Regions from separate parts of the Brachybacterium sp. AOP29-B2-41 genome, predicted to be linked through region 2. Evidence: riboswitches for the same ligand, from Rfam matches in the RefSeq annotation. Region 2 holds a riboswitch; the other holds the start of a gene.
The links. A riboswitch is a leader RNA that binds a small molecule or an ion and turns the genes downstream of it on or off. The one in region 2 is predicted to bind FMN.
Positions count from the first base shown of each region.

Region 1 (9,177 bases), on a different contig from region 2:
GTGCAGTCCGGCCAGTTCGGCAAGGCTCAGGAGTTCCAGAGCCGGTACCGGGACATCGACATCCTGCTGATCGATGACATCCAGTTCCTGCAGCGGGCGCCGGAGACCATGGAGGCGTTCTTCCACACCTTCAACACGCTGTACAACTCGGACAAGCAGATCGTGATCACCTCCGATCTGCCGCCGAAGGAGCTGGGCGGGTTCGAGGACCGCATGCGCTCGCGCTTCGAGATGGGCCTGATGACCGACGTTCAGCCACCGGACCTCGAGACCAGGATTGCCATCCTGCGCAAGAAGGTCGCGCAGGAGAACACTGGGGAAGTGCCCCATGACGTGCTCGAATACATCGCCTCGCACATCGCCACCAACATCCGTGAGCTGGAGGGGGCGCTGATTAGGGTGCAGGCGCTGCACTCCCTCTCACGGCAGCCGATGGACGTCACCCTCGCCGAGACCGTGCTGAAGGATCTGCTCTCCCACGATGACGGTGCGCAGATCACCGCGTCGACGATCATCGTCCAGACGGCGACCTACTTCGGCCTGTCCGTCGAGGAGATCGTGGGCACCGGTCGCTCCCGCCGCCTGGTCTCCGCGCGTCAGATCGGCATGTACCTGTGCCGAGAGCTCACAGATATGCCGCTGATCCGCATCGGTGACGAGTTCGGTGGCCGCGACCACACCACTGTGATGCACGCGAACAAGAAGATCAGCGAGCTGATGAAGGAGCGTCGGGCGATCTTCAACCAGGTCACCGAGCTCACAGCCCGCATCAAGAGCTCGAGCTCCGCGTCTCGTCAGTGAGGCGGCGCCCGCTCGGAGCGGGCAGCTGGGCGAGGAGAAGAACAGGGCAGGTCAGCACGGAGTTCTCCCCAATTGTGGATAACTCTGTGGAAACTGTGGAACTACAGCTGTTCCTGCAGGAGCCGATGTGCACGGGCGAATGACAAGAATTCCCTCGATCAGTGCCTCCATGCACAGCCGACGCACGACGCGCTGACACTCCTCAACGATCCGTCCACGCCGATGGAGATCGTAGTGACCTGCAGTGATGACGGTTATCCACCAGATCCACAGTCGTGAAGAAGAGGACTGTAAGTACTTGCTCGACGGGGATGTGGACGGGGAGGGCTGCTCGGGAGCGACCGCAGAGCCTGTGATTCTGGGTGCTGGGGAACGACAGGAAGCCGGGACCAGGAGGGGTCGGCTCCCGGGGAACACGGCGGGATGAGTGCGCGAGCAGAAGTTCTCATTACGGCTGAAGCGGGGTCCGGTGACCATGGAAGTCAAGGATCCTTCCCGGTGTGTCGGCGGGAGTCCTCAGGAACCGATACGCTGTGCTCGGTTCGGCCGCGGCACATGACGCGGTCGATCTGATTCCGTCATTCGACCACTGCGAAGGAGTGGCAACGGTGAAGTTCCACCTCGATCGCGGCGTCCTCGGCGACGCCGTCTCCTGGGCCACCCGTACCCTCCCCGTCCGTCCGGCGATGCCGATCCTGCAGGGGGTGCGGATCGTTGCCGAAGCCGGCGGCGAACTGCAGTTCTCGACCTTCGACTACGAGGTCAGCGCCCAGATCCGGCTCGAGGCCGAGATCGAGCAGCCCGGTGAGGTGCTCGTCCAGGGACGGATGCTCTCCGACATCGTCCGGGCCCTGCCGAACAAGGACGTCTCCATCGCGCTCGAGGGGACCAAGCTCCAGGTCCGCTGCGGCAGCGCCCGCTTCGCCCTGGCGACCCTCCCCGTCGAGGAGTACCCGCAGCTGCCGAGCATGCCCCCGGTGGCCGGCTCCGTCGCGTCGGACGTGTTCGCCGAGGCGATCTCGCAGGTCACCGTCGCGGCTTCGAAGGACGACACCCTCCCGCTGCTGACCGGCGTGAAGGTCGAGATCTCCGGCGAGACGATGACGCTGATGTCCACCGACCGCTACCGCCTGGCATTGCGCGAGCTGACCTGGAACCCGTCGACCCCCAGCACCGAGCTCACCGCCCTGGTCCGAGGCCGCACCCTCCACGAGGTGGCACGCTCGCTCTCCACCGGCGGCAGCGTCGAGATCGCACTGTCCGATGACTCCTCGGCGAACCTCATCGGTTTCGAGGCCGGCGGTCGTCGCACCACCTCCACGCTGGTCGACGGCGATTACCCGCCCGTGCGTCGCCTGTTCCCGGACACCTCGGCGATCACCGCCGTGGTCTCCACCGGCAGCCTGATCGACGCGGTCAAGCGCGTCTCCCTGGTCGCCGAGCGGAACACCCCCGTGCGGCTGTCCTTCACCGAGGGCCAGGTCGCCCTTGAGGCCGGCGCCGGCGACGACGCCCAGGCCAGCGAGGTGCTCGAGGCGCATCTCCAGGGCGAGGACCTCGTGGTCGGCTTCAACTCCGGGTTCCTGCTCGACGGCCTCGGCGCCCTGGGCACCGAGTTCGCCCGGCTCACCTTCACCGACTCGATCAAGCCCTCCGTGATGACCGGTCAGGACTCCCTCGAGGGTGAGCCCGACAACTCGTACAAGTACCTGATCATGCCGATGCGGATCTGAGGGAGGGAGTGCTCCCTCCGTGCAGCTGACCTCGCTCGAACTCACCGACTACCGCTCCTACCAGCGGCTCTCCCTGCCGGTTCAGCCCGGCATCACCGTGCTGGTGGGGAAGAACGGGCAGGGCAAGACCAACATCGTCGAGGCCCTGTGGTACCTCGCGACCCTGTCCAGCCATCGGGTCCCGCACGACGCCGCCCTCGTCCACCGCGGCGAGAGCACCGCGATCATCCGCGCGAGTTTCCTGCGTGCGGGTCGGCCGCTCCAGATCGACCTCGAGATCACGCCAGGCAAGTCCAACCGGGCACGGCGGCAGGGACAGAACATCTCCCGCCTGCGCGATCTGCTCGGCGAGGTCCGGGCGGTGCTCTTCGCCCCCGAGGACCTGGGCCTGGTGAAGGCCGATCCCGAAGGCCGCCGCCGATTCCTCGATGAGCTGCTGTTCGTCATCGCCCCGCGCTACGCCTCGGTCAAGGCCGATTACGACCGGGTGCTCAAACAGCGCGGCAACCTGCTCAAGCAGATGCGGTCGATGCGCCGCGGCGGAAGCGGCCGCAGCGTCGGCGGGCTGGATCCCGCAGACACCGCTGCCTCGACCCTCGAGGTCTGGGACCAGCAGCTCGCCCGCCATGGCGCGGAGCTGCTGCGCGCCCGCCTCCATCTGGTCAACCGCCTGCGCCCCCACCTCGGCTACTCGTACCTGCGCGTCGCCACCGACGAAGGCGCAGACCAGGCGCTGGATCTCCCTCCTGATCAGCGGGGCGAGGTCAGTTCCCCGGCGGACATCCTCTACCGCTCCGAGGTGCTCGACGGCCTGGGCACCCTGCCGGGCACCCTCCCCGCCACGCGCGAGATCCACGACCGGATGCTGGAGATGCTCGCCGCCCGGCACGACGAGGAGATCGATCGCGGGGCCACCCTCACCGGACCCCACCGCGACGACATGGAGATCCGGCTGCACGAGTTCCCGGCCAAGGGCTATGCCAGCCATGGCGAGTCCTGGTCGCTCGCACTCGCCCTGAGGTTGGCCTCCTACGATCTGCTGCGTCTCGAAGAAGGGGATCTCGGTGACGGCGAGCCGATCCTGATCCTCGATGACGTGTTCAGCGAGCTCGACGCCTATCGCCGCGAGCGGCTGGGTCGGATCGTCACCGGTGCCTCCCAGGTGCTGATCACCACCGCCAACGATTCCGACATCCCAGATTCTCTGGACGGCGAGATCCACGTGGTCGAGGTGAGCCTGGGAGAGGCAGTGCCACGTCAGAACGGCGGCGGGCTGTGACGGGCCGTGCCGGTGGAACGAGCCGAAAAGGCGGTGCTGGCCGCGGTGACGGAACTGCCCGTCCCCGCCTCGCGAACCCCTATGACCTGGGCACCTGGTCCGGCGGGAACAGCTCAGCCGCCGAGACTGAGCGCGGATCCACGCCTCCGCCCGCGCGGCGATCTGCGGCGGATCAGTCCGCGACCCGGCCGGGTCGTGACCGCCCGGAGGTCCGCCGGATGCCGGACCACGAGCCGGATCGTGCATCTGGATTCGAGCCGAGCATCCGCTCGTTCGATCCGTACGACGCCGACGACCACACCGCCGACGATTATGCGAGCCGCTCTGGCGCTGCCGTCGAGGTGCTCTTCGATCCGCCGCAGCTTCCCACCCCGCAGGATCCCTTCGAGCTCGCCCGGCGCACGGTGAACCGCTCTCGGGCCGCGGCTCGGGACCGCGGACTGTTCCCCATCTCCGCGAAGACGCAGGCCAGGGACGTGCGAGACCGTTCCGGCCGGGCCCCAGGCTATTCTGGATCCCGGCCCGACCCGCGCGATCCGCAGGGGATCGAGAACGTGCTGAAGAAGGTGCTGGGAAACCTCGGCTGGAATGCGGGGATGAACGCCGGGCGGGTGCTCGAGGAGTGGGACGAGATCGTCGGCGAACGGCTCGCCACCCACTGCCGCCCGGTGTCGCTCGACGACGGTGTGCTGGTGGTCAGCGCGTCCTCCTCTGCCTGGGCCTCGCAGCTGCGGATGCTCACTCCCCAGCTGATCACCACGATCGAGGAGCATGTGGGCTCCCATGTGATCTCCGAGCTGAAGGTGACCGGTCCCGCCGCGGCCGAGCGCACCTGGAAGAAGGGCCGCCGTACCGTGACCTGGCGCGGCCCCCGGGACACCTACGGCTGATCGACGTGCTGTGAGGGACGAACGGCAGGAGATCAGCGGATGAGGCAGTGCCTGATCGACCTGCTGTGAGGGACGGGGACGATGTCCCGGCTGATGTGATGCGCAGTTCACGCCCCGTCATCTCCCGGCGGCGCCCTGCTACGGTGGCTCCTGACGAGCTGATGAAGCTCGCGTGCACTGGGGTCGGTGAAATTCCGAGCCGGCGGTGATAGTCCGCGACCCGATGGCCTCTGGCCCTCGGCTGACCAGGTGAAACTCCTGGACCGACGGTTAAAGTCCGGATGGGAAGCGCACGCGAACGACGTCCTCGGGCGATCCGTCTTCGCGCACCCCGGTGCGCCGCACGGTGGACCTGGGTGACGTCGTCTCCGCACACCCTTCCTCTCCCTCCGGGACCGCGAGCAGCGGACCGGAGGAGAGACCATGCTGGAGGATGCCGAACGGCAGGCCCTGCGCCGAGCCCTCGAGATCGCGGCCGATCCCGTGGTGCCCCTGGGCCCGAACCCCCGTGTGGGCTGTGTGCTGCTGAGCCCCGCCGGAGAGGTCCTCGCCGAGGGTCACCATCGAGGCGCCGGCACCCCGCACGCCGAGGCCGACGCCCTCTCCCGCGCGACCGTCCCCGTGACCGGTGCGACCGCCGTGGTCACCCTCGAGCCCTGCAACCATGTGGGCCGCACCGGCCCCTGCGCCGAGGCGCTGATCGAGGCCGGCATCCACCGGGTGATCATCGCCCGCCGCGATCCGAACCCCGTCGCGAGTGGCGGCATCCAGCGCCTGCGCGAGGCCGGGATCGACGTCGTGCTCGACGTACCGGACGATCTCGCCGGCGCTGCGGCAGCCCTCAACCGAGGCTGGGAACACGGCCTGCGGCACGAGCGTCCCCTGGTCACCGCCAAGATCGCCCTCACCCTCGATGGCCGCGCGGCCGCCGCCGACGGCACCAGCCAGTGGATCACCGGCCCCGCAGCCCGCGAAGAGGTCCACCTCCTGCGCACCACCTGCGACACCGTGCTGGTGGGCACCGGCACGGCCCGGATCGACCACCCAGCCCTCACGGCCCGTCGGCCCGACGGGACACTGCATCCGCGACAGCCGCTGCGGGCCGTGATGGGCATCGGCGAGGCGCCCACGCTGCCCGCCATCGACGGTGCCGGCGAGGAGATCCGGCTGCTCACCCGCGACCCGTCGGCCGCCCTCGCGGAGCTGTTCGATCGCGGTGCCCGGCATGTGCTGCTCGAAGGAGGGCCCACCCTCGCGGCCGCCTTCCTGCGGGAGGGCCTGGTGGATGAGCTGATCCTCCACCTCGCCCCGACGCTGCTCGGGGCCGGCCGCCCCGCCGTCGCGGACCTCTCCATCACCACCCTCACCGACCGGCTCGATCTGGACCTGGTCGATGTCACTCCGCTGCGCTCACCGGAGGGGCCGACGGATCTGCGCCTCACCCTCCGCCCCCGCATCCGGCCCTCTCCACCAGCCAACTAGCGCCGTCTGACGTGCAACGCCCGAACCGCAGCGCCTGAACCGCAGCGCCCGAACCGCAGCGCCTGAACCGCACCGTCTGATCCCCACCGTTTGATCCCCATCGTCTGAACCACCCCGCCTGACCTGGAAGGATCCTCATGTTCACCGGCATCATCGAAGAGCTCGGCACCGTCGAGTCGCTCACCCCGGGCGCCGATCCCACCCGCCTGCAGATCCGTTCCCCGCACGTGCTCGACGGCATCGCCCTCGGCGACTCGATCGCCGTGAACGGCTGCTGCCTGACCGTGACCGCGCACGAGGGCGAGCTCTGGAGCGCGGACGTCATCTCCACCACCCTCGCCGCGACCTCCCTCGGCGACCTCGCGCCCGGGGACCGCGTGAATCTCGAGCGATGCGTGCGGGCGGGCGGCCGCCTGGACGGCCACATCGTGCAGGGCCACGTCGACGGCGTCGGCGAGGTCAGCGGGCGTGAGGAGGCGGAGGGGACCACCCTGCTGCACCTCGCGCTGCCTGCCGGTCTGGCGCGTTACGTCGTGGCGAAGGGCTCCCTCGCCGTGGACGGCGTGAGCCTCACCGTCGCCGAGATCGAGGGAGACCAGGTCACGATCGGCCTGATCCCCGAGACCCTCGCCCGCACCACCCTCGGTGGCCGCGACGTCGGCGACCGCGTGAACCTCGAGGTGGACGTGCTGGCGAAGTACGTCGAGAAGCTCACCGCAAGCCTGCTGCCCACCACTGAGGAGACCCGATGACCGCCCTGCGCCTGGATCCCGTCGAGGAGGCGATCGCCGCGATCGCCGCCGGTCACGCCGTGGTCGTCGTCGACGACGAGGACCGCGAGAACGAGGGCGACCTGATCCTGGCCGCCTCCGCCGCGACCCCCGCCCTGATCGGCTTCGCCGTGCGCCACTCGAGCGGTCTGCTGTGCGCCCCGATGAGCGGAGAGCGGGCCGACGCCCTCGAGCTGCCGCTCATGGTGCGGGAGAACGCCGACCCGCTGCGCACCGCCTACACCGTGAGCGTCGACGCGAGCGAGGGCGTGACCACCGGCATCAGCGCCTCCGACCGTGCCCGCACCCTCCGGGTCCTCGCCGGAGCGGACACCGTGGCCGGAGACCTCATCCGTCCCGGTCACGTGCTCCCTCTGCGCGCGAAGCCCGGCGGCGTGCTCGAACGTCGCGGCCACACCGAGGCGGCCGTCGACCTCACCCGCCTCGCCGGCCTGCCCGCGGTGGGGATGATCGTCGAGCTCGTCCACGACGACGGCGAGATGATGCGCGGCCCCGCCCTGCGCGAGTTCGCCGACCAGCACGGTCTGGTGATGATCTCGATCGAGCACCTCGCCGCATACCGCAGGCGGGAGGATCAGCCAGCCCTCGAGATCACGGCGCCGGTCCCGCTGCCCACCCCTCACGGCACCTTCCAGGCGCTCGCCGTGCGCGAGGGCACCGCCGAGCACCTGGTGCTGGTGCGCGGAGACGTCACCGCCGGTGGCCCGGTGCTCACCCGGGTGCACTCCGAATGCGTCACCGGGGATGTCTTCGGCTCCCGCCGCTGCGACTGCGGTCCCCAGCTGCAGGAGTCCCTGGCCCGCATCGACGCGGCCGGGCGAGGGGTGCTGATCCTGCTGCGCGGCCATGAGGGCCGCGGCATCGGCCTGGTCGAGAAGCTGCGCGCCTACGCCCTGCAGGACGCAGGGCGGGACACCGTCGACGCGAACCTCGACCTCGGCCTGCCGGTGGACGCCCGCTCCTTCGCCGCGGTCCCCGGCATCCTCGCCCACCTCGGGGTGCGCGCCGTCGAGCTGCTCACCCACAACCCCGAGAAGGCCCACGCCCTGGTGGGCGGGGGCGTCGAGGTCGCCGGCACCACCGACCTCACCACCCATCCGACCCCTGAGAACCTCACCTATCTGACCACCAAGCGGGACCGACTGGGACATCGCCTCCGCGATCTCCCCGACCTCCCCACCACCCACCTCGAAGGAGAGACCGCATGAGCGGCCACGGAAGCCCCACCACCCAGATCCCCCACCAGCCCACCACCCGGCTCGCGATCGTCGCGGCGTCCTGGCATGAGCAGGTCATGGACGGACTGCTCGCCGGCGCTCTGCGAGGCGCCGCCGAAGCCGGCATCACCGCCCCGACCGTCGTGCGCGCCCCCGGCTCCTTCGAGCTGCCGGTGATCGCGGACGCCCTGGCCCGCGAGCACGACGCGGTCGTGGCGCTCGGCGTCGTGATCCGCGGCGGCACCCCGCACTTCGAGTATGTGTGCTCCGCGGCGACGGACGGCCTGAACCGGGTCGCCCTGGATCACGGCGTGCCGATCGGATTCGGCCTCCTGACCTGCGACGACGAGGAGCAGGCGCTCGATCGGGCGGGGCTTGCGGACTCGCGCGAGGACAAGGGCTACGAGGCGGTGGCCGCTGCGCTGATCACCGCGAGCGTGCTGAGAGAGCTGAACGGGAGCGGCGCCGGAGCCTCCTCGGAGCTCCCGCGAGGCTGAGGGGAGCTCCCGCGAGCCCGAGGCTATCGGGGCGTCTGGTGCGAGCACGCCAGGCGCCCCTGTGCCGCGACAGGACCCGGGGAGGGGTACGGGACCCCGTCCCACGGAGGTTGATGTCGAAATCGAGGGGGTTCCAGGCCATCTGAGGGCCGTTCCGGGTCACGTTGTCCACAGAACAGGCCATGAGAATAGGTTCAGGAGACGATTTCCGCTAGAATCAGGGAGGTTCGGCCGACGTCCTCCGACGTCCTCGTGGACTCGATGCTGTCGGCTCGATCGCCGTGGCCTACGGATGTCTCACGCGCGCACGCGCGCGGGCATCAGTGGGCCGCCTGTGCGAAGAGTCGGCGGTCCCGTCCGCCTGGTCTGCTGAACCACCCTCGGCGCTCTCCCGACCGAGGGACCCTGGACTGCGAGGAGCCACATCAGGTGAGCGACAGCGACCGCCCCATGCCCGATCAGGACGTGCCCGTGGGCACGACGGACC
Region 1 covers NZ_JBQSXR010000008.1:17,239-26,415, forward strand. The annotation lists gene dnaA (chromosomal replication initiator protein DnaA) at 1-801, shown strand, start outside; gene dnaN (DNA polymerase III subunit beta) at 1,410-2,534, shown strand; gene recF (DNA replication/repair protein RecF) at 2,554-3,813, shown strand; gene ACT3T9_RS09295 (DciA family protein) at 4,032-4,703, shown strand; FMN riboswitch at 4,872-5,001, shown strand; gene ribD (bifunctional diaminohydroxyphosphoribosylaminopyrimidine deaminase/5-amino-6-(5-phosphoribosylamino)uracil reductase RibD) at 5,127-6,185, shown strand; gene ACT3T9_RS09305 (riboflavin synthase) at 6,323-6,937, shown strand; gene ACT3T9_RS09310 (bifunctional 3,4-dihydroxy-2-butanone-4-phosphate synthase/GTP cyclohydrolase II) at 6,934-8,184, shown strand; gene ribH (6,7-dimethyl-8-ribityllumazine synthase) at 8,181-8,690, shown strand; gene gyrB (DNA topoisomerase (ATP-hydrolyzing) subunit B) at 9,120-9,177, shown strand, end outside.
Region 1: it holds a riboswitch for FMN, as region 2 does, so the genes downstream of both, ribD (bifunctional diaminohydroxyphosphoribosylaminopyrimidine deaminase/5-amino-6-(5-phosphoribosylamino)uracil reductase RibD) here and pnuC (nicotinamide riboside transporter PnuC) in region 2, are expected to answer to the same signal.

Region 2 (9,177 bases):
CCCGTCGCGGCCCGGGCTTCCGGGTTGCGCACCGCCGCAGGTTTCGATGTGGTCGACGACCTCCCGGTGGCCAGCGTGCGCCTGGTCGGAGTGCTTCCCCACCTGGACCGGCCCTTCGAGTACGCCGTCACCCCGGCGACAGCCGCCGCCGGGCCGGGCATGCGAGTGCGGGTGCGGTTCTCCGGCAAGGACACCGAGGGGATCGTGCTCGGCCGCCACCCCGCGCCGACCACCGATCGGGCACTGGCCCCGCTGCACCGCCTGGTCTCCGAGGACGTGGTGGTCCCGCCCGCGCTGATGCGCGTCTGCGAAGAGGTCGCCGAGCGCAGCGCCGGAACCGTCGGCGACGTGCTGCGCCTGGCCCTGCCGCCGCGCCATGCCCGCGCCGAGAAGGCCGATCGCGCCGCCGAGGACAAGGAGCGCGAAGCGCTCGCGGCGGCAGAGCCTGTCGCGACGGAGCCCGTCCCCACCGAGCCCCTCACTGCGCACCCCGCAGAGCTCGAGCACCCGTCCCGCCCCCGACCCGGTGATCGCTATCCGGGACTGGCCGCGCTGCTCGCCCGGTCAGGCAGTCCCGAGGGTCCGGTGCCCCGTGCGAGCCTCACCCTCGATGCCGTCGACAGCTGGACCGACGTCGCCGCCGACGCGATCGGGGACCTCGATCCGGCCAAGGGGGCGCTTGTGATCGCCCCCGATCAGCGAGATGTCGCACGGCTCTCCCGGGTGCTCACCGAGCGCGGCATCGAGCACGAGATCCTCGCCGGCACCGAAGGACCGGAGAAGCGCTACCGCACCTTCCGGCGCATCCTGCGGGGCGCCACCAGGGTGGTGCTCGGGAACCGCTCCGCGGCGTTCGCCCCGGTGCAGGATCTCGCTCTGGTGATCTGCTGGGATGAGGCGGACGATCTGCTCGAGGAGCCGCGGGCCCCGTATCCCCACACCCGCACCGTGCTCCAGTGCCGCTCCGCCGAGGAGCGCTGCGCGCTGCTGTTCCTCAGCCCGAGCGAGTCCGTGACCCTGCGGGCGCTCGCGGATCTCAGCTATCTCGCGCGCCTGGAGCCGCTGCCCGGCCCGGTCACGGCCGTCCGCCCGCGGATCGTGGCGATGGATGAGTACTTGCGGGAACGTGAAGGCCCCTCCGGCCGTTCTCGCCTGCCGCAGGAAGCGATGCGCGTGATCCGGCGCGGGCTGGAGCGGGGCTCGGTGCTGGTGCAGGTGCCGCGTTCCGGCTATGCCCCGGCGATCGCGTGCACCTTCTGCCGCACCCGCGCCCAGTGCCCGCACTGCTCGGCGCCGCTGTCCCAGAGCGGTCGCGGCGGACCCCTGCACTGCCGCGTCTGCGGCCGTCGGGAGGACGGCTACCGCTGTCCCGAATGCGACCGCACCCAAGTGCGGGCCATGGTCATCGGCTCGACCCGCACCGCAGAGGAGCTGCACCGTGCCTTCCCCGAGGCGACGTTGAAGGTGGCGGGCGGCGCGCACGGAGCGCTCGCGGACGATGCCGTCCCGGACCACGCGATCATCGTCGCCACCCCCGGGGCGGAGCCGGCCCCCCGGTCCCGGTACGCCGCCTGCCTGCTGCTGGATGCGGACGCACTGCTGGGCCGCGCCGCCTTCGATGCGGACGTCGAGGCGGTGCGGCGCTGGCGGGGCGCCATCGCACTGGTGCGCTGCGCCGACGACGGGGGAGAGGTGCTGATCGTCGGCACCTCCACCCTCCCCGCGATCCGCGACCTGGTCGCCCACCGCTCCTCGTTCTTCCTGGACCGGGTGCTCGAGGACCGTCACGAGCTGGACCTGCCTCCCTTCCGTCGGGTCGCCGAGATCGTGGGCGACCGGGAGGCGTGCCGTGGATTCCTCGAGACCGTCGAGCTCCCGGACGGCACCGATGTCTTCGGCCCGGTCGATCTCGAGGGACCCGACGCCGCCGGCCGGGCCCGCGCGGTGGTGCGCATCGAGCCGGGCCGCTCCCGTGAGCTCGCCCTCGCCCTGCGTGCCGGCATCGCCGCCCGGAGTGCCCGCAAGGCCCGGGGCTCCCTGCGCGTGCGACTGGATCCGCCTGACGTGTTCTGAGTGTTCCTCCCCGGCGGAGAACACGCTCGCCGTAGGGTGATCGGCGTCACTGGATTGCCGAGACGGAAGGACGACGATGACCTCCGCCCCTGATCAGGACTCGACCGCCACCGCGGAGGAGGACCGGCCCGACCTCTCCGAGGGGGAACGGGCCCCCGCCGCCAGCGCCCGCAGCCTGCGGGTGCGTCGCCTCGGCCTGGTCCTCGGCCTCCTCGTCGCAGTGCTCATCTACTTCCTGATGCCCGCCGACGTTCCCCACGGTGCGAAGCTCACCGCCGCGACCGCGGTGCTGATGGCCGCGTGGTGGATGACCGAGGCGCTGCCGATCCCCGCCACCGCTCTGGTCCCGCTGGTCGTCTTCCCGGTGCTCAACAGCGAGGTCGGCGTCGACGACGTCGGCGCGTCCTACGGCAACAACGTCATCTTCCTGTTCATGGGCGGGTTCATGCTGGCGCTCGGCATGCAGCGCTGGAACCTGCACAAGCGCATCGCCCTCGCGATCGTCGGGACGATCGGCACCAGCCCCTCGCTGCTGATCCTCGGCTTCATGGTCGCCACCGGATTCATCTCCATGTGGGTCTCCAACACCGCGACCGCGGTGATGATGCTGCCCATCGGCCTGTCGGTGCTGATGCTCGTGAACAAGCTGCGGCTCGAGGACGCCGTCGCGAAGGGGGAGGAACCCGGCGAAGGAGTGGATCCCGATCCCGAGGGCGGCTCACGTGACGGCGAGGTCGCCCCCGTCACCTCGAAGTTCGGCACCGCGATGATGCTCGGCATCGCCTACGCCGCCTCCATCGGCTCCCTGGCCACGATCATCGGCACCCCTCCCAACGCCCTGCTCGCGGCGCACATGAGCCAGGAATTCGGGGTCACGATCGGCTTCGGACGCTGGATGATGGTGGGCGGGCCGCTCGCGATCGTCTTCATGGTCATCGCCTGGCTGCTGCTGACGAAAGTCCTGTACAAGCCCGAGATCACCGAGATCCCCGGCGGCACCGAGCTGATCCGTCAGGAACGCAGCAAGCTCGGCCGCATCTCCGCGGGGGAGACCAGGGTGCTGGCAGTCTTCGTGCTGGCCGCACTCTCGTGGGTGTTCATCCCGCTGCTCTCCGATGCGCTCGGCCGGGAGGATCCGTGGATCTCGGACGCCGGCATCGCGATGGTGGTGGGACTGGTGCTGTTCCTCCTGCCAGCCGGTGCGGCACGGGGCGTGAGGCTGCTCGACTGGGAATCCGCCGCGAAGCTGCCCTGGGGCGTGCTGCTGCTGTTCGGCGGCGGCCTCGCCCTGTCCGCACAGTTCAGCTCCTCAGGCCTGACCGAATGGATCGGCGAGGTCACCGAGGGCGTCGGCGGACTGCCCGTGGTGCTGATCGTGGCGGTCGTCGCCGCCGGCGTCCTCTTCCTGACCGAGCTGACCTCGAACACTGCCACCGCCGCGACCTTCCTGCCGCTCGCCACGGCCGTGGCCGTCGGCACCGGGATCGACCCGATGCTGCTCGCGATCCCCGTCGCGATCGCCGCGACCTGCGCCTTCATGCTCCCTGTCGCGACGCCCCCGAACGCGATCGCCTACGGCTCCGGTTATGTCACGATCCCGCAGATGGCCAAGGCCGGGCTGTGGCTGAACCTGATCGGGATCGTGCTGGTGACCGCCACCACGATGGGCCTGGCGGTATGGGTGTTCGGGCTCGTCTACTGACGCCCCCGGAGAGCTCTCGCGACAGCCATCAGCGGTGCCACCGTAGACTCGACCCATCATGCGACTGCTCTTCGCCGGCACCCCAGAGGCCGCACTTCCTTCCCTGCGCACCCTGCTCGACTCGCACCATGAGGTCGTCGGGGTGCTCACCCGACCCGACGCACCCTCCGGTCGCGGCCGCAGGCTCACCCCCTCACCGGTGAAGACCCTCGCCCTCGAGGCGGGCGTCCCAGTGCTCGAGCCGACCACGCTGCGCGACGAGACGGTCCAGCAGCAGATCCGCGAGCTCGCCCCTGACGCCGCGCCCGTGGTCGCCTACGGGAACCTGGTCCCGCAGGCCGCTCTCGACATCCCCCGCCACGGGTGGGTGAACCTCCACTTCTCATTGTTGCCGTCCTGGCGCGGCGCGGCGCCCGCCCAGCGCGCGGTGCTCTCCGGCCGGCAGGAGACCGGCATGAGCGTGTTCCGCCTCGAGAAGGGACTGGACACGGGGGATCTGATCGCCACGGCACCCACCCTGATCGGTGAGTTCGAGACCTCCGGCGAGCTGCTGGAGCGGATGGCGATCGACGGCGCCCCCGTGCTGCTGAGCGCACTGGACGCGCTCGAGGCCGGCACCGCGGTGCTCACACCCCAGGACCATGCACTGGCCACCCACGCCGCGAAGCTCACCACCGCCGAAGCCGAGATCGACTGGACGGTCCCCGCCGAACGAGTCGAGGCCCACATCCGGGGGATGAGCCCGCAGCCCGGCGCATGGACGTTGCTGGACGGCGCCCGCACGAAGATCCTGGGCGTCGAACGCGCCCCGGAGCACCCTCCGCTGCCACCCGGACAGATCGCGGCCACCAAGCGCCAGATGCTTGTGGGCACCGGCACCGGGGTGATCGCCCTGGCGACCCTCGCCCCGGCCGGCAAGCGGCCGATGCGGGCCGCGGACTGGGCCCGCGGTGCGGGCCTCGCCCCCGATGCCCGATTCACCAGCCAGTCGCAGGACGGAGTCACCGCATGAACCAGGACCGACGCAGCAATCAGGACCGCGGCCGACGCGACGAGAACCCGCAGCGAGACCAGCGCGACCAGCACGGCCGTTCCCGCTCCGGCTCGCGCGGGCAGGGAGGCCCCCGCCGCGGCTATTCCGAGTCACGGCCGGCCGAGCGGGCACGCCGCTCCACCCCCTCCCGCCAGGTCGCCTTCGAAGGGCTGCGGATGGTGCGCGAGGAGGACTCCTACGCGAACCTGGTGCTGCCCCGGCTGCTGCGCAGCCACCACGTCTCCGGCCGCGACGCCGCCTTCACCACCGAGCTGTTCTACGGCTCCCTGCGCGCACAGGGACGGCTCGACGCGGTCATCACCGCCTGCGTGGATCGCCCACTGGCCAAGATCGACCCGCCGCTGCTGGACGTCATCCGGCTCGGCGCCTACCAGCTGCTGGACATGAGCGTCGCCCCACACGCGGCGACCTCCGAGACCGTGGCCCTGGCCCGTTCCGTGGTCGGCGCCGGTGCGGCGAGCTTCGCCAACGCCGTGCTGCGCCGCGTCGGGGAGAAGGACCTCCCGCAGTGGCTGCTCGAGGTCGCCCCCGACCGCGAGCAGGATCCCACCGGGCACCTCGCCGTGGTGCACTCCCACCCGCGCTGGGTGGTCCGCGCCCTGAGCGACGCCCTGGCCGGCCACGGCCGTTCCCGCGACGAGATCGATGAACTGCTGGCCGCCCAGAACGCGGCACCGTCGGTCTCGCTGGTGATGCGACCGGGCCTCACCGACCTCGACGAGCTGATCGACCACGGCGCGAGCCAGGGCCGGCTGAGCATCTTCGCGGCCTCCTGGCCCTCCGGCGACCCCGGCGGCATGGACCCGGTCAAGGAGGGCCGCGTCGCCGTGCAGGACGAGGGCAGCCAGCTCGCGGCCCTCGCCCTCGCACTCGGCGCCGACGACCTGGTCCTCGCCGAGGACCACCACTGGCTGGACCTCTGCGCAGGCCCCGGCGGCAAGGCCGCGCTGCTGGGCGGACTGACCGTCGGCCACGACGCGGACCTGCTGGCGGTCGAGCTCCAGGAGCATCGCACCGAGCTCGTCAACCGGGCCGTGGCCACCTTGCAGGAGGCCGGCTGCGAGATCACCACCCGCACCGCCGACGGCACCACCATCGGCAGCGAGCTGCCCGGCCGCTTCTCCCGCGTCCTCGCCGACGTCCCCTGCTCCGGGCTCGGTGCCCTGCGGCGCCGCCCCGAAGCCCGCTGGCGCCGCACCCCCGCCGACATCGGCCAGCTGGGCGGGATCCAGCGCGGGCTGCTCACCTCGGCCCTGGACGCCGCCGCGCCCGGGGGAGTGGTGGCCTATGTGACCTGCTCCCCGCACCTGGCCGAGACCCGCCTGATCGTCGCCGACGTGCTCAAGCGGCGCGACGACATCGAGCAGCTCGACGCGCGCGACGCGGTGCGCGCCGGGATGCTCCCCGCAGTCCGGCAGGACGTCGAGCTGGGCGAGGGCCCCGCGGTCCAGCTGTGGCCCCACGTCCACGGCACCGATGCGATGTACATCCACCTGCTGCGCAAGCAGCCCGCCCCCACCGAGGAAGGACTCCCGACGGCATGATCACCCCGTACTCGACCGACGGCCACTACATCCACCCCAGCATCCTCAACGCCGACTTCATGAGCATCGGCAGCGAGCTCGACAAGATCTCCAGCGCCGACAGCGTCCACGTCGATGTGATGGACAACCATTTCGTGCCGAACCTGACCTTCGGTCCCTCGATGGTCGAGCAGATCGTCGAGCGCAGCACGATCCCGGTCGATGCGCACCTGATGATCGCCGACGCCGACACCGAGGCTCCCGCCTATGCGGAGGCCGGTGCCGCGTCCGTCACCTTCCACCTGGAGGCCGCCCGGGCCCCGGTCAAGCTCGCCCGTGACCTGCGCAGGAAGAACGTGCAGGTCGGCGTCGGCCTTCGACCTGCTTCCGCGGTCGAGCCGATCCTCGACATCATCGGCGAGTTCGACATGCTGCTGATCATGACCGTCGAGCCCGGCTTCGGCGGCCAGAGCTTCCTGGACACCATGCTCCCCAAGATCCGTCGGGCGCGCGCGGCGATCAGCGGGGCCAACCTCGAGGTGTCGATCCAGGTCGACGGCGGGGTCAGCCGGGAGACCATCGAGCGCTGCGCGGAGGCCGGGGCGAACGTCTTCGTGGCGGGGTCTGCGATCTATCGGGCCCAGGATGCGGCCGCTGAGATCTCTGCCCTGCGCGAACTTGCCCGGGGCCACGCCGCCCACTGACCTGCGGCTGCGCCGCCCCCTGACCTGCGCCACGCCGCCCACTGACCTGCGGCTGCGCCTCCTGCTGATCAGCGCGGTCGCCTCCACCGTGTCCCCCGCCCCGTCACCTGCGTTCATGCGCTCTCCGGTGGCGGGGCCGACGGTCTAGGATGATCTGGTCACGACCAGTGACGTGCTCCGGGGTCGGTGAAATTCCGAGCCGGCGGTGATAGTCCGCGACCCGCTTCGGCGGTGGAGCCGGTGAAATTCCGGCGCCGACAGTACAGCCTGGATGAGAGGCGCACGTCCTGCATGTCCCAGGGCGCCCTCGGCGCGCGCTGGCGCCATGCCGGAACCCTTTTCCCCCGGAGCCACTGCATCCGACGGCGAAAGGACCGACATGGATTTTCTGCAGTGGCTCTTCGACGCGCGAATCGATTTCGCGGGCGGACAGTTCCTACTCCTGCGAGAGGTGCTCGGCAACGTCTTCGGACTGCTCAGCGCCCTCGGCGGCATGCGACGGAAGGTATGGGCCTGGCCCATCGGCATCGTCGGCAATGTGCTGCTGCTGACGGTGTTCATGGGCTCGGTGTTCGGCAACCCGAACTCCGTGGACCTGCTGGGGCAGGCCGGACGCCAGGTGATGTTCATCGCCACCAGCATCTACGGCTGGCAGCGGTGGCGGCAGGCGAAGCACGACGGCGGCACCGCAGTGGAGCCCGAGTGGGCCTCCTGGGGGACTCGCGTCCTGCTGCTGGTCGCGCTAGTGGGCGGCACCGCAGCGCTGACCCCCCTGTTCCGGATGCTCGGCTCCTATGAGCCGGTCTGGGCTGACGCCTGGATCTTCATGGGCAGCCTGCTGGCGACCTTCGGGATGGCCAAGGGCTGGGTCGAGTTCTGGCTGATCTGGGTCGCGGTCGACATCGTCGGCGTCCCGCTGCTGCTCGATGCCGGGTACTACGCGAGCGCATTCATGTATCTCTTCTACGGAGCCTTCACCCTGACGGGGTTCTTCGTCTGGTGGGGTGTGCGCAGCCGCCGCCAGGTGGAGGAGACGCGGGTGACGGTGGAGACCGCCCATCTCGATCCCACGGTGCGCAAGGAGTGACTCGCCTTCCAGCAGGTGGTCCTCTGAACGGGCCACCTGCCGGAACGCGTATCCTGTCGGCGTGAAGGATTTCGAGGCACTGTTCGCCGAGCTGACTGAGAAGGCCCGTACCCGACCTGAGGGGTCGGGCACCGTCCGCGAACTCGATGGCGGGGTCCATCAGATCGGCAAGAAGATCGTCGAAGAGGCCGCCGAGGTGTGGATGGCCTGCGAGCACGAGACCGATGAGGACGCCGCCATGGAGATCAGCCAGCTGCTCTATCACGTGCAGGTGATGATGATCGCCAAGGGCATCTCGCTCGAAGACGTCTACCGACAGCTCTGACCCACCAGCTCCGACCCGCGCCGGTCTGCGGTCGAAGGTTCGCACCCGGTCCCGCGGTCTCCGGCTCTTCCGCCGTTGCCTCCGCATCCTCCGGGCTTGCAGCGTCTCGCCGCCTCCATCCTGTTCCTCTCCGTCCCACCCCCACTCGTGGCCGCCGCGGCGGCCGAGGAGGATCCGTGCTCCGCATCGCCGTCCCCAACAAGGGCGCCCTGTCCGATCCCGCCGCCGATCTGCTCCAGGAGGCCGGCTACCGGCGCCGCGGCACGGCCAAGGAGCTCGTCGTGGTCGACGAGGAGAACGGCGTCGAGCTGTTCCACCTGCGCCCGCGGGACATCGCGGTGTACGTGGGCTCCGGCACGGTGGACGTCGGCATCACCGGCCAGGACATGCTGCTGGACTCCCGCACCCCGGCCGATGAGATCCTGCCGCTGGGCTTCGCGCGGTCGACCTTCCGCTTCGCCGCGCCAGCGGGAACCCGCCGCGACGCCTCGGAGCTGCAGGGCGCCCGCATCGCCACCAGCTACGAGAACCTCGTCGAGGACTACCTCGCCGAGCGCGGCGTCACCGCCGAGGTGGTGCACCTCGACGGGGCCGTCGAATCCTCGATCCGGCTCGGGGTCGCGGATGTGATCGCCGATGTCGTCGAGACCGGCAGCACGCTCCGCCAGGCGGGCCTCGAGCCCTTCGGCGAGGCGATCATGACCAGCGA
Region 2 covers NZ_JBQSXR010000003.1:166,492-175,668, forward strand. The annotation lists gene ACT3T9_RS04505 (primosomal protein N') at 25-2,073, shown strand; gene ACT3T9_RS04510 (SLC13 family permease) at 2,150-3,775, shown strand; gene fmt (methionyl-tRNA formyltransferase) at 3,834-4,787, shown strand; gene ACT3T9_RS04520 (transcription antitermination factor NusB) at 4,784-6,373, shown strand; gene rpe (ribulose-phosphate 3-epimerase) at 6,370-7,056, shown strand; FMN riboswitch at 7,226-7,343, shown strand; gene pnuC (nicotinamide riboside transporter PnuC) at 7,436-8,143, shown strand; gene ACT3T9_RS04535 (phosphoribosyl-ATP diphosphatase) at 8,205-8,468, shown strand; gene hisG (ATP phosphoribosyltransferase) at 8,645-9,177, shown strand, end outside.